2 regions of the Paenibacillus taichungensis genome follow, and region 1 is predicted to be linked to the other one. Evidence: riboswitches for the same ligand, from Rfam matches in the RefSeq annotation. Region 1 holds a riboswitch; the other holds the start of a gene.
What was found. Region 1 has a riboswitch for thiamine pyrophosphate ahead of ACR1R9_RS22910 (ABC transporter ATP-binding protein). Riboswitches for the same ligand answer to the same signal wherever they lie in the genome.

Region 2: linked by a shared signal. The riboswitch ahead of ACR1R9_RS25120 (ABC transporter substrate-binding protein) and the one ahead of ACR1R9_RS22910 (ABC transporter ATP-binding protein) in region 1 are both predicted to bind thiamine pyrophosphate.

The regions. Positions count from the first base shown of each region.
Region 1 is NZ_CP194720.1:5,080,483-5,086,212, forward strand. It holds gene ACR1R9_RS22890 (ABC transporter substrate-binding protein) at 1-818, shown strand, start outside; gene ACR1R9_RS22895 (ABC transporter permease subunit) at 846-1,631, shown strand; gene ACR1R9_RS22900 (ATP-binding cassette domain-containing protein) at 1,656-2,432, shown strand; gene hisC (histidinol-phosphate transaminase) at 2,457-3,578, shown strand; TPP riboswitch at 3,686-3,788, shown strand; gene ACR1R9_RS22910 (ABC transporter ATP-binding protein) at 3,963-4,730, shown strand; gene ACR1R9_RS22915 (ABC transporter permease) at 4,717-5,529, shown strand; gene ACR1R9_RS22920 (ABC transporter substrate-binding protein) at 5,578-5,730, shown strand, end outside.
Region 2 is NZ_CP194720.1:5,580,359-5,586,088, reverse strand. It holds gene ACR1R9_RS25130 (ABC transporter permease) at 1-352, opposite strand, end outside; gene ACR1R9_RS25125 (thiamine-binding protein) at 352-642, opposite strand; gene ACR1R9_RS25120 (ABC transporter substrate-binding protein) at 866-1,906, opposite strand; TPP riboswitch at 2,129-2,241, opposite strand; gene ACR1R9_RS25115 (NAD-dependent epimerase/dehydratase family protein) at 2,387-3,142, opposite strand; gene ACR1R9_RS25110 (VOC family protein) at 3,159-3,545, opposite strand; gene ACR1R9_RS25105 (hypothetical protein) at 3,732-4,220, shown strand; gene ACR1R9_RS25100 (MFS transporter) at 4,404-5,639, opposite strand.

The DNA of each region.
Region 1 (5,730 bases):
AAGTCACTTATAACGTATTTCAGGGAGGTAACCTGATCCTCGAAGCGATGGCTGCAAATCAATTGGACTTTGGTGTGACCAGTGAAATTCCGCCCATTTTTGCATCTCAGGCTGCCAATGGTGGAAGCTTCAAAATTATAGCGGTACAACAAGGCAGCACCTTAAATCAGGAGGTCGTTGTTCCCAAAGATTCTTCGATCAAATCGGTTGCTGACCTGAAAGGCAAGAAAGTTGCTTTCGTAAAAAATACAACGGCCCACTATTTCCTGCTCAAAATGCTGGAGGAAGCCGGATTAACCTGGAGTGACATCAGTCCGGTCGAACTTTCAACAGCCGATGGACTCAGCGCCCTGATTAGCGGGAAAGTGGATGCCCTTGCCAGTTACGGCAATGCCATCATCTCCGCACATCAGAATGAAGCAACAACGCTCGCCAGCGCCAAAGATATCCTGTCAGGCAGCTTCCTTGTAGCCGCCTCCGATCAGGCTATTGCCAATGCGGAACAGAAAGAGGCCCTTGCCGATTATCTGGAGCGAATCAACAAATTCAATGATTGGGCTCGTGCCAATAAGGATACATGGGCTCAAATTACAGCAGACAACACCCACCAGCCGGTGGAACAAGCCCTTAAAACCTACACGGATGGAGAAGCACAACGCCCATCACGTATTGTTGCCATTTCTGATGAGGCCATCAAGTCCGAACAGGACGTAGCAGATACGTTTCAGCAAGCGGGAATTTTTGGGCAGGCAGTCGATGTGAGCACATTCTGGAGTGATGCACTTCAAGATCAACTTCCAGCTCCAGGTAGTCAATAACGAAGGAAGCAAGGAGGTAGGCATAACGTGCGGTCCAAAACCTTTAACCGGGCATGGTTTAACCAGTTCATTCCTTTTGTTGTACCACTACTCATTCTGGCTCTGTGGCAATGGCTGACTGCATCCGGAGTTGTTGCAGCCAATATTTTGCCCCGTCCCGCTCAAGTACTGGAGGCCTTCATTCGTCTGCTTGGTAACGGTGAACTACTGAACAATATCAGTATTAGCGCCAGACGGGCTTTGGGAGGATTCCTCATTGGTGGGGGTCTGGGTTTTCTGCTGGGAGTGCTGAACGGCATCTCCTCCCTTGCGGAAAAGATCGCCGACTCCTCGGTACAGATGATCCGTAACATTCCGCATCTGTCCTTGATCCCCCTCGTTATTGTGTGGTTCGGGATCGGTGAAGAAGCCAAATTATTCCTCGTTTCCCTGGGTGTATTCTTTCCGGTATATCTGAATACGTTCCACGGCATACGATCGGTCGATCCCGGTCTGATTGAAATGGGCAAAGTATATGGCCTCAGTCGTTGGTCCCTTTATAAAGACATTATCCTGCCTGGTGCACTGCCTTCCATTCTGGTGGGTGTTCGTTATGCACTTGGCATTATGTGGCTGACCCTCATCGTAGCCGAGACGGTTGCGGCGGATGCGGGGATTGGATATATGGCAATGAACGCGCGGGAATTCATGCAGATGGACGTAATCGTCTTAAGCATTCTGCTGTATGCCTTGCTGGGCAAGCTGTCCGATACCATCGCCAAATGGCTGGAACGGCGCTGGCTGCGCTGGAACCCGGCTCTATCCCGCAAGTAAAGCCAAAGGAGCGTGAATTAATCCATGAGTACAAGTCAGATCAGTCCTTTTCTTCAAGTAGATGGGGTTCAGAAATCGTATGATCAGCGTACAATTCTATCCGACATTAACGTCAATGTAAGACAAGGGGAATTTGTAGCCATCGTTGGACGAAGCGGCTGCGGCAAAAGTACTTTGCTGCGTCTGATCGCCGGGCTGGAACCCCCCTCTTCCGGGAGCATTATGCTGAGCAACAGAAAGCTTGGCAGTACAGCACCCGAGACACGATTTCTGTTTCAGGAAGCCCGGCTGCTGCCTTGGAAATCCGTGCTCGACAATGTACGACTGGGCATCCCCGACAAGAACAAGGAAGATGCACGCCAGTCACTTCGCAATGTAGGACTTGAAGAGCGTGAAGGTGATTGGCCGGGGGTATTATCTGGCGGACAAAAACAACGTGTCGCCTTGGCACGAGCACTCGCAAGTCATCCGCGCTTACTGCTGCTGGATGAACCGCTGGGTGCATTGGATGCATTAACCCGAATTGAGATGCAGCAGTTAATCGAACGCTTGTGGGCTGAAGAAGATCTGACCGTCATTCTGGTCACGCATGATGTCAGCGAGGCGGTTGCGCTGGCAGACAGGGTGCTGCTAATCGAGGATGGTCATATAACGATGGATACCCGAATTACGCTGGAGCGGCCTCGCATTCGGGACAGCGGGTTTGCTCATTTTGAAAACCTGATTCTGAATCGATTGTTGACTCCTCCACAAGAGACACCACAGCAGATTGCCCAGAAACAGATATCATTCTCGATCTAATTCCACTGGAAAGAAGGCTTGATTATGCAATCCCTTTCATCCGTTCCCTCTCCACCTGTTAAAGACTTGTTAAATCGAATTCCGGCTTATACGCCTGCCAAATCCATGGAACAGATCCGGAGGGAGTTGGGACTGGAAAGTGTAGATCGACTTGCAGCGAACGAAAATCCGTTTGGTTCTTCTCCCCTGGCAGCAGAAGCGGTCAGATCGCTGGGTTCCGATCTTTTGGCTCAATACCCCGACGGTTCCAGCCAACTGCTCCGTGACAAACTTGCGGAACGTCTGGGTGTGCGTACCTCCCAACTGGTATTTGGCAGTGGATCATTCGAGCTCCTAACCCTTACCGCCCAAGCCTATCTTAATCCCGGCGAGGAATCACTCATTCCGGTGCCCTCCTTTAACTGGTATAAGGGCGCTACGCTGCTGGCAGGCGGGGTTATTCATGAAGTGCCTTTGGTCAACCATTCGCTGGACCTGGAGCAATTCCGGCACCGGATTAATGCTTCTACCCGAATCATCTGGCTGTGCAATCCGAATAATCCAACCGGAACCATTTTCACGGCAGATGCCCTGCTTGGTTTACTCGAACATGTTCCCTCCCATGTCGTGGTTGTCCTGGACGAAGCGTATTATGAATTCGCGGAAAGTGAAGATTATCCTGATACGGTTAAGCTGCTGGAGCAGTACAATAATCTGATTATTTTGCGGACCTTCTCCAAAATATATGGACTGGCCGGCCTGCGTATTGGATATGGCATCGGGAATGAAAGCATCATTGAAGGCATTAACCGGGTCAAGCTGCCTATCAGTCTGACAGCCACATCCCAAGCCGCTGCTTCGGCCAGCCTGGATGATCATGGATTTGTTTCTCATTGCCTGCACTACAATCGTCAGGGACGGGAAACGTTAATGCAGTCCTTTGATCATTGGAACTTACCCTACATCCCTTCCGAAACAAATTTCATTATGGTGGATCTGTTGCAGGATAGTGGCCCGATTACCCAAGAATTGTTGAACAGAGGCATCTCTGTTCGCGGCGGTGCCGAATTCGGTATGCCTACCTGGCTTCGGATTACGATTGGCACACCTGAGCAGATTGCCCGGCTGATCGGTGAGCTTGATTCACTGTTACATTCCAACGATTAGAATCCTAGGTTACTTTCCTAACTCACATTACGCACACTTCTTTTAAGCCGCCCCTTTACATTCCACTTGCATGTGATATATGCTGAACACACAACTGCATATCTTGAACATTGCACTAGGGGAGCCTTGCGGCTGAGACGAATCGAACGATTCGGACCCTTTGAACCTGATCTGGATCATACCAGCGGAGGGAAGTGGAGCGGCCTCTCAGTAAGCGGATTTTTTCATGTTGATGATGAAATTTAATGTGAATTGACTTACAGACCCACTCATTTCTCCGGAAATGGGTGGGTCTTTTTCGCGTTCTGCGGGCAGATCAGAAGGTGTAATTAAAGATCCCGCGGTTTGAGGTTGAATTTTGAATAACAAGGGGGACGGAACGAGATGGATAACGATATAACCCTTCACAACATGAGCTACGCTTTCCCGGGAAAAAGGGATTCCCCCGTGCTCTCCAATTTGTCGATGCGTGTAGCCAAAGGAGAATTCGTTTCGCTCATCGGTTCCAGCGGCTCCGGTAAAAGTACCCTCTTCAAGCTGCTGGCAGGCTTGCTTGAGCCAACACACGGAACCATTGACATTCCTTGGGTTCAAGAAGGAAAGCGACTGGGGCAGGTGGCCTACATGCCACAAAAGGACCTCCTATTATCCTGGAGAACCGTCCTGGAGAATTGCATGCTCCCCGCTGAACTTGCTCCAGGTCGGCAGGATAAGGTAAGGATTCGAGCGGACATTCTGGCCGGTCTCGACCGATTTGGCTTATCCGGTCAGGCGCATGCTTACCCGGACGAGCTGTCAGGTGGCATGCGCCAGCGTGTCGCGCTGCTTCGTACTTTGCTGACAGGTGGCCAACTCATGCTCCTGGATGAACCATTCGGCGCACTCGATGCCCTGACCAAACGTGAGATGCATCGGTGGCTACTGGAGCTCTGGGAGGGCCTGGGCAAAACCGTGTTGTTCATCACACATGACATTGAAGAAGCCCTGCTGCTCAGTGATCGGATTATCCTGTTAACTCCGGTGGGCCAAGACCAACAGCTGCAGGATTTGACGGTACCTTTGCCACGTCCAAGACATTCGGACATGATCTACGAACCGGCTCTCGTTCAGATGAGACGACTACTGGAGGAACAATTGCATGCGAGACGGTAACTTGAGAGATAGCATGAAGCATAGCGTAAGAGGTTGGCTTGCCCGTTATGGTCTGTTTCTTTTGCTCATGATCTTGCTGCTTGCTCTCTGGGAGTGGATTGTGTGTATGGGATGGGTGCCTTCCTTCATCATTCCAGCCCCGACGGCGATTGTCCGTTCGCTGTATGAACATCACCACCTTCTGCTGGCTACACATCTGCCCGCCACCTTGATGGAGGTTGTCGTTGGTTTTGGCTTGTCCATTGGTGCCGGAATTGCACTTGCAACGGGTATGCATATGAATCGGTCGATTGAAAAAGCGTTATATCCCTTCATCGTGATCAGTCAGACGATCCCGCTGATTGCCCTGTCCCCCGTCTTCATCCTGTGGTTTGGCTACACGCTGTGGAGTAAAGTGGCGGTGGTGTTCCTGATCGCATTTTTCCCAATTGTGGTGAGCACCTACGATGGCCTGCGCCAGGGTGATCCGGAGCAGCGTGAACTGCTGCTGACGATGGGGGCCACCAAGTGGGATATTTTTCGCAAACTCCAGATTCCACTTGCCCTTCCCTCCTTCTTTTCGGGACTGAAAATGTCTGTGGTGTATTGTGTGGTCGGTGCAACGATCGGTGAATGGCTTGGTGGAAGCAAGGGGCTTGGCTACTTCAGCCGCAGAATGTCGAGCAATATGAACACGGATGCGATGTTCGCCGCCATTATGCTATTATCCCTACTTGGTATCGCCCTGTTTGTACTCATTGCATGGATGGAGAGAAGATTCAGTACCTCACGTCATGCAGGTAGAAGAAAAGCTGGATAACTTTCGGATTTCAAAACAAAAAACAAAAGAAACGAGGGACTTTACGTTATGAATAAAAAGCATATCTATTCCCTGCTCCCCATTCTGCTCATGTCTCTGTTGCTGATCGTCAGCGGATGCGGTAAAACGGGCATCAATACGCCCTCCACAGACTCAACTTCCAATGCAAACGATACAGACTCATCTGCGATAGAAACGCCA
Region 2 (5,730 bases), 500 kb from region 1:
CAAATCCGAACCAGATCAGCAAGAGCGGAGCAAGCGCAATGGTCGGTATATTTTGACTAAGAATAAGTAATGGATAGAGTGCAGATTTCAAAAATGGAATCAGATGCAGCACCATCGCAATCAGTAATCCCACAAGTGTACCTGCTGCAAACCCAATCAATGTCAGCTGGATTGTTGCCCATGCATGCATGCCAAGTCGCTCGGCCTGGGACGCTGCTTCATGGGCGATGTCTGAAGGCGCAGGCAGCATCCATTTCTCAATATGGAACAGGGAGACAGCTCCCTGCCATATCGCTATAAAGAGAATAACCGCCACAAAGGGCGGCCATACGCTTTTCCAATAGGCATGCATTAGCGATATTTCTCCGTCAGGGTGTCCATGCTGAAGCCGCTTGGGCTATGGGCGATCTTGATCTGTGAGATGATGCTTGGGCTGCCAGCTTCCACGAGAACTTCGTGCATTTTGCGGACAACCTCGAGCAGTTCCTCCAGTTCTCCCTCCATCGTGGTATCCAGTGGATTAACCTGATATTTCAAGCCGGACTGCTGAATAACTTCAATGGCACGATCAACATAAGGATAGGAATTTTCGCCATTTGGCGTTTTGGGAATGACTTGAATGCTAAGTAGTGTGCTTGCCATGAGAGATCACGTTTCCTTTCGAAATGTATAAAATGAACTAATGACTGTTACACTTGCCACTTCGATGACAGAATAACCTTCCAATCGCTGTTATCCCCAGATTTTTTTGATTCCCTTCTCCAAAGGGAAAATCCGGTGATAAAGGCGAACGCTTCGCTTTTTCACGTTATTTCTGTCCTCTTCGTCCTCGTATAAATACTAAGTTCATTTTATATGGATAATTTTATTGGGGTAAGAACTCGTTCGTATACGCCTTGGATACATCTACCTGCTCATCGAGCAGTTTTTTGCTAAACATCCAATCCGTGTAGTTCTGCCATACCTCCTGCTTCTGCTCACCCCAGCGCGGTGCGTCATCCTGATATTTTGGACTCAGCCACTTCTGGCTTGCGAGTACAAGATCCTTATCCAGATCCGGTACAGCCTTGATCAGAATGTTGGCAGCGTCTTCGGGATGTTCAATCGCATATTGATATCCTTCGGAAGTCGCTTTCAAGAACGCTTTAACCAGCTCGGGATCGTTCTGAATCGTCTTTTCATTGGTAACGAGTACCGGTGTGTAGTAGTCCAGAGCTTCGGAATAATCTTTTACATACAGCATGTCGATCGGTTCGCCGCGCAGTTCGGCTTCAATGCCCGTCCATGCGTAGAAAATCCAGGCAAAGTCGATATCGCGTTTCACAGCGGTGAAGAAGTCTGCATCACCCATGCTAATATTTTTTACTTTGGATACATCGGCGCCTTCGCCTTCCATAATGGACTGCATTACAGCTTCTTCCACCGGGGAGCCCCAGCCACCATAGGTTTTGCCTTCAAAATCTTTGGGAGATTTGATGTTCCGATCCACCGGAGCGGCAAATCCGGACGTGTTATGCTGAATGACTGCAGCGATGGACACGAGCGGTACCCCCTGTGTGCGGGCCTGGGTTACACTCTCCTGATAACTTACGCCAAAAGGCACTTCGTTCGAAGCTACCATCGTATCCGCGCCTCCAGCACCTGGCTGTACAATCTCGACATTTAAGCCTTCGGCTTTGTAAAAACCTTGATCTACGGCCGCATACAGGCCGGTATGATTTGTATTTGGTGTCCAGTCCAGCACCACTTTAACGTCCTTGAGGGCTGCGTTGTCACCTTCATTGCTGTTTTCGGTGTTGCTGCTGCCATTTTCTCCTGAAGGTGCAGCTTCTTTGCCGCCACATGCGGCCACAGCCACTAGTAGTACGCACAAGAGCATTAGGCCCATCATTTTACGCCATCTCATCTTCATTTCTCTCCTTCATGTTGTCCGGCCAGTGGCGCGGGGTACTCCTTGGCTTCATATCCAAGCTTCTTGCATAAATCGACAGATTTATACCAGCTATGATCCGGATGACGTCACTTTTTTTAGCTCTCTGGCTATATAAAAGAACATTAAAAAAAGCGCCCCGTTAATCCGGGACGCGTGCAGGCGTTAGAGATGTGGCACTCAGCAAAGAGGCTGGGCCAATTCGATATACTCCGATTCCTACGCTGGCATGATCCAGATCAGGTCTAAGGGTCAGTATCTTGGTGGGATACACTCTCAGCCGGCCTATTCCGACTCCCCTGGGAAACTATGAAGTTACGGGCATTACTAGGTGTAATTATAGGCCAGAGGCCCATGCATGTCCAGTCAGGAACTGGATTGGAGCACGTATGAATGAATCAAAGAGGCCATTATACATGCGTATAACGACCTCTCTAGATGTGTTCTTTTCAATAATTAACGTGGCGAATCATATAAGGAAATCTGACTGAGTGCAAAAGCATCGGATTTCGGGTCATATCCTACCTGTTTCTGAGTGGTTTCCAGATTCAATCGTTTAAACCGATTATTCGAGATTCCATGCAGTATGGTGAAGGGCTCCAGATCTGTAGTTGTAATGGCTTTGAACATCAAATCACACAAGTCAGCCGGACTAATATACGCGCTCATATCCCTTGCCTCCAGCGCGGGTCCATCTGGTTGAAAATCATCATATGCACCTATACGTACTGCTACACTTTGTAAACCTTCGGTATACGCAAAATAGGAAGCGAGCGATTCACCAAAACATTTGCTAACTCCGTACAAATTCCGTGGGCGTGTCGGCATGTCCGGATAGACTTGAGCATCAATGGGATACCCCTCGATCGTCTGTGCACTGCTTGCCAGAATGACTCTCCGCACACCTTGGTCCTTAGCTGCACGGAATACATTAAATGTTCCCTTGATATTAATATCCAACAACGATTCATAGAATCCGGCATGCGGGGAAGGATCTCCCGCCAGATGTACAACCACATCCATGCCTTCGCAAGCGTGCTGACAGGCTTCGGGATCTGTCACATCCAGTGTCATGATCTCATGGCTTGTCCCTTGATACGTATGTAGTCTGTTGATATTCAAATCCGTTAGTCGAAGGTGAAATGCTTCTGACAAGTGTTGGGACAAGTCACGTCCAATTTTTCCGGCTGCGCCGGTAATTAAAATGTTCATAAATCAGCTCCAATTCTTAGCGCTGGAAGAACTCAATCCATTCCTTTTCAGGTCCATAGATGAAGAAATAACGGTAACCGTTAGGCAGTGTAATCATCTCACCATCAATAAATTCGGCCTCAGTTGCCTTAATGCGGTTGTACTCAGAATCAAGGTCATCGACATGGATGGCAAAATGGTGCACCGTACCTTCGGAAGGCAGCTTGTCGCTGTATCCCTGAATCAACTCAATCTCGGTCTCATCGCTTCCGTTGAAGCCGAGAAAGGCGAGCTGAATGACACCGTTGGTATGGGTTACCCGGTCTTTCAATTCAAGACCAACAATCTCCGTATAGAAACGCAGCGTGGTCTCCAGATCACGAACGGCAATGCCGACGTGGTCAATGCGCTTTTGAAAACTCATAATCAAAATCCTCCTTATATGTAGCGAATATTTTCTACCATTTTAAGGGATATCATAGGGCTGTACTACGAGGTTGTCAAATAAGATTTTAATTTGGAAAAATTATAATTGTTCACAGAATGTTCACTTATGAGGAGGGGGTCATTATCTCTATAATTACGAAGGTAAACAGAGAGGATGAGAGATTTGCCAACAACGAAGAAAGAACAGATTATTTTTGGAATGATGATGTGCACAGGGATGGTCGTCGTCATGATGACTTTCAATTTATGGCACAATGGGTTATTGAGCAAGATGTCCGCGCTAGATATACTGCTTCAATTCATATTGTGTTTTATCATTGCGTTCCTGGTGGAGTCCTTCATTGTTGGACCTGTAGCGAGAAAAATTGCATTTTCCTTACCTTTTGACAAATCCAATAAAATTTTGGGCGTGCTCGCTATGTCATTTTTCATGGTAATTGGAATGGTTCTGATCATGTCCTTGTACGGAATGATTTCCGCTTACCTTGCGAATCAGTTAAGTGGAGCATCCGTACTAAATACGTATCTTCATACGATTGCTCGTAATTTCAGCCTGGCGCTTCCTTACCAAATCATTATTCTGGGACCACTCGTTCGATATGTATTTGGTAAATTCATTAAGGATAAAGGGAGTGTAGTCCCTTCAACCTAAATAACGTTAGTTCCGATTTAGAGCATCTGAAAGTATTTCCTGGGCAATCGTCCACTGGTCTAAGATAAAGAAGTAATTGTGCATTTTCAAATCAAAAAAGGCGTCGTAGCATTCACGCTACGACGCCTAACTTTTTACAACTATGATTAATTGAATTTAATTTTATCTTCTGTTCGGTAGATATTACGATGCTGAACTCACGGTATGCCTACGCTGCCATTGATACGCAATCACGCTGATAATCAGCAGACCAACTGCAAAAATGGCAAGCATCCATGCCGACTGGTTAACCTCCAGATGGTCCAGACTCCAGCCTGTAACCAAAGGCAGAATGGCACCACCAACCCCACCTGATGCAATCAGGATGCTGGGCGTCGATTCTTCTGTTCCAGGCAGCATTTTGCTGGCGAAGACGAGGGCAATGGAGAATACGCCCGATAATGCGAGCCCGAGCAACAGAATGATCAGAAATGCCGACCAGATCTGGTTGGTAAAAGGAAAGATCATCAGCAGTACAACTGCTGCAAGGCAACTGTACAGAACGTAGACGCGATATTGGAATTTCTCCGCAATATATCCGGCAAAAAGTCGTCCAACAGACATGGCGATCCAGAAGCAGGTAACACTAAGTGCAGCACCTGCTTCCTTCATGTTCATTTTCTCAATCAGAATGGCTGGCATGAAGTTGGCAAGGCTCATTTCAGTGCCGACATAGAGAAAGAAAAATAAAACAAATAAAGACAGAAGAGCCAAATTACGGCCGTGATAGGTTGAACGAGTAGGTTTAATGTCTGTAGGATTCATTTCATTTGGCAATTCAACAGCGTGAGTGTGTACAGGAGTCTGCTCTGAGCTACGGCGACTCAGCTCGTTGTCCAGCTCACCGAATGAACTTTTGGCCCAGAAGATAAAAGTCATCGCTGCACAGACGGCAACCACGAGGAACGACATGCGCCAGTACCCGGCAGAAATCAGACCGCTTGCAATGAGAGGCATGACCATGGCGCCGATACCAAATAACACTTCAAGTCGGCTCATGGCAACCGCCGTATTATCTTTAATTGCAGCAATAATGATTGTACCGATGACAGCTTCTATCATACCGAATCCGAATCCGGCTGCAGGTGCAATGACGAACATCCAGCCCCAAGGAGGCAGCAGCATATAGGATAACTCTGCGATGCAGAGCAGAGCTGCGGCAATTAATAGACCGCCTCGTTTCCCGAAGCGTTTATTCAACCACGGAGATAACAATACACCACCCAGGAACCCGGCAAATTGGGCAAATATCAGTGTGCCTCCCTGACTATAATCCTTGCCATAATGTTCAAGAGCAACGGGTAGGATGGAGCCGAGAACCACATGGGCAAGTCCGATGAGGAAATAGGATAAGCATCCAATCCAAAGCAATTTTTTCATGAAGAAAAACTCCTTCTAGATATTATGTTATGTAGTAAGTCTGCCATTCAGGAGTATTTCCTAAAAACAAACAATCTCTATCATAACAGGA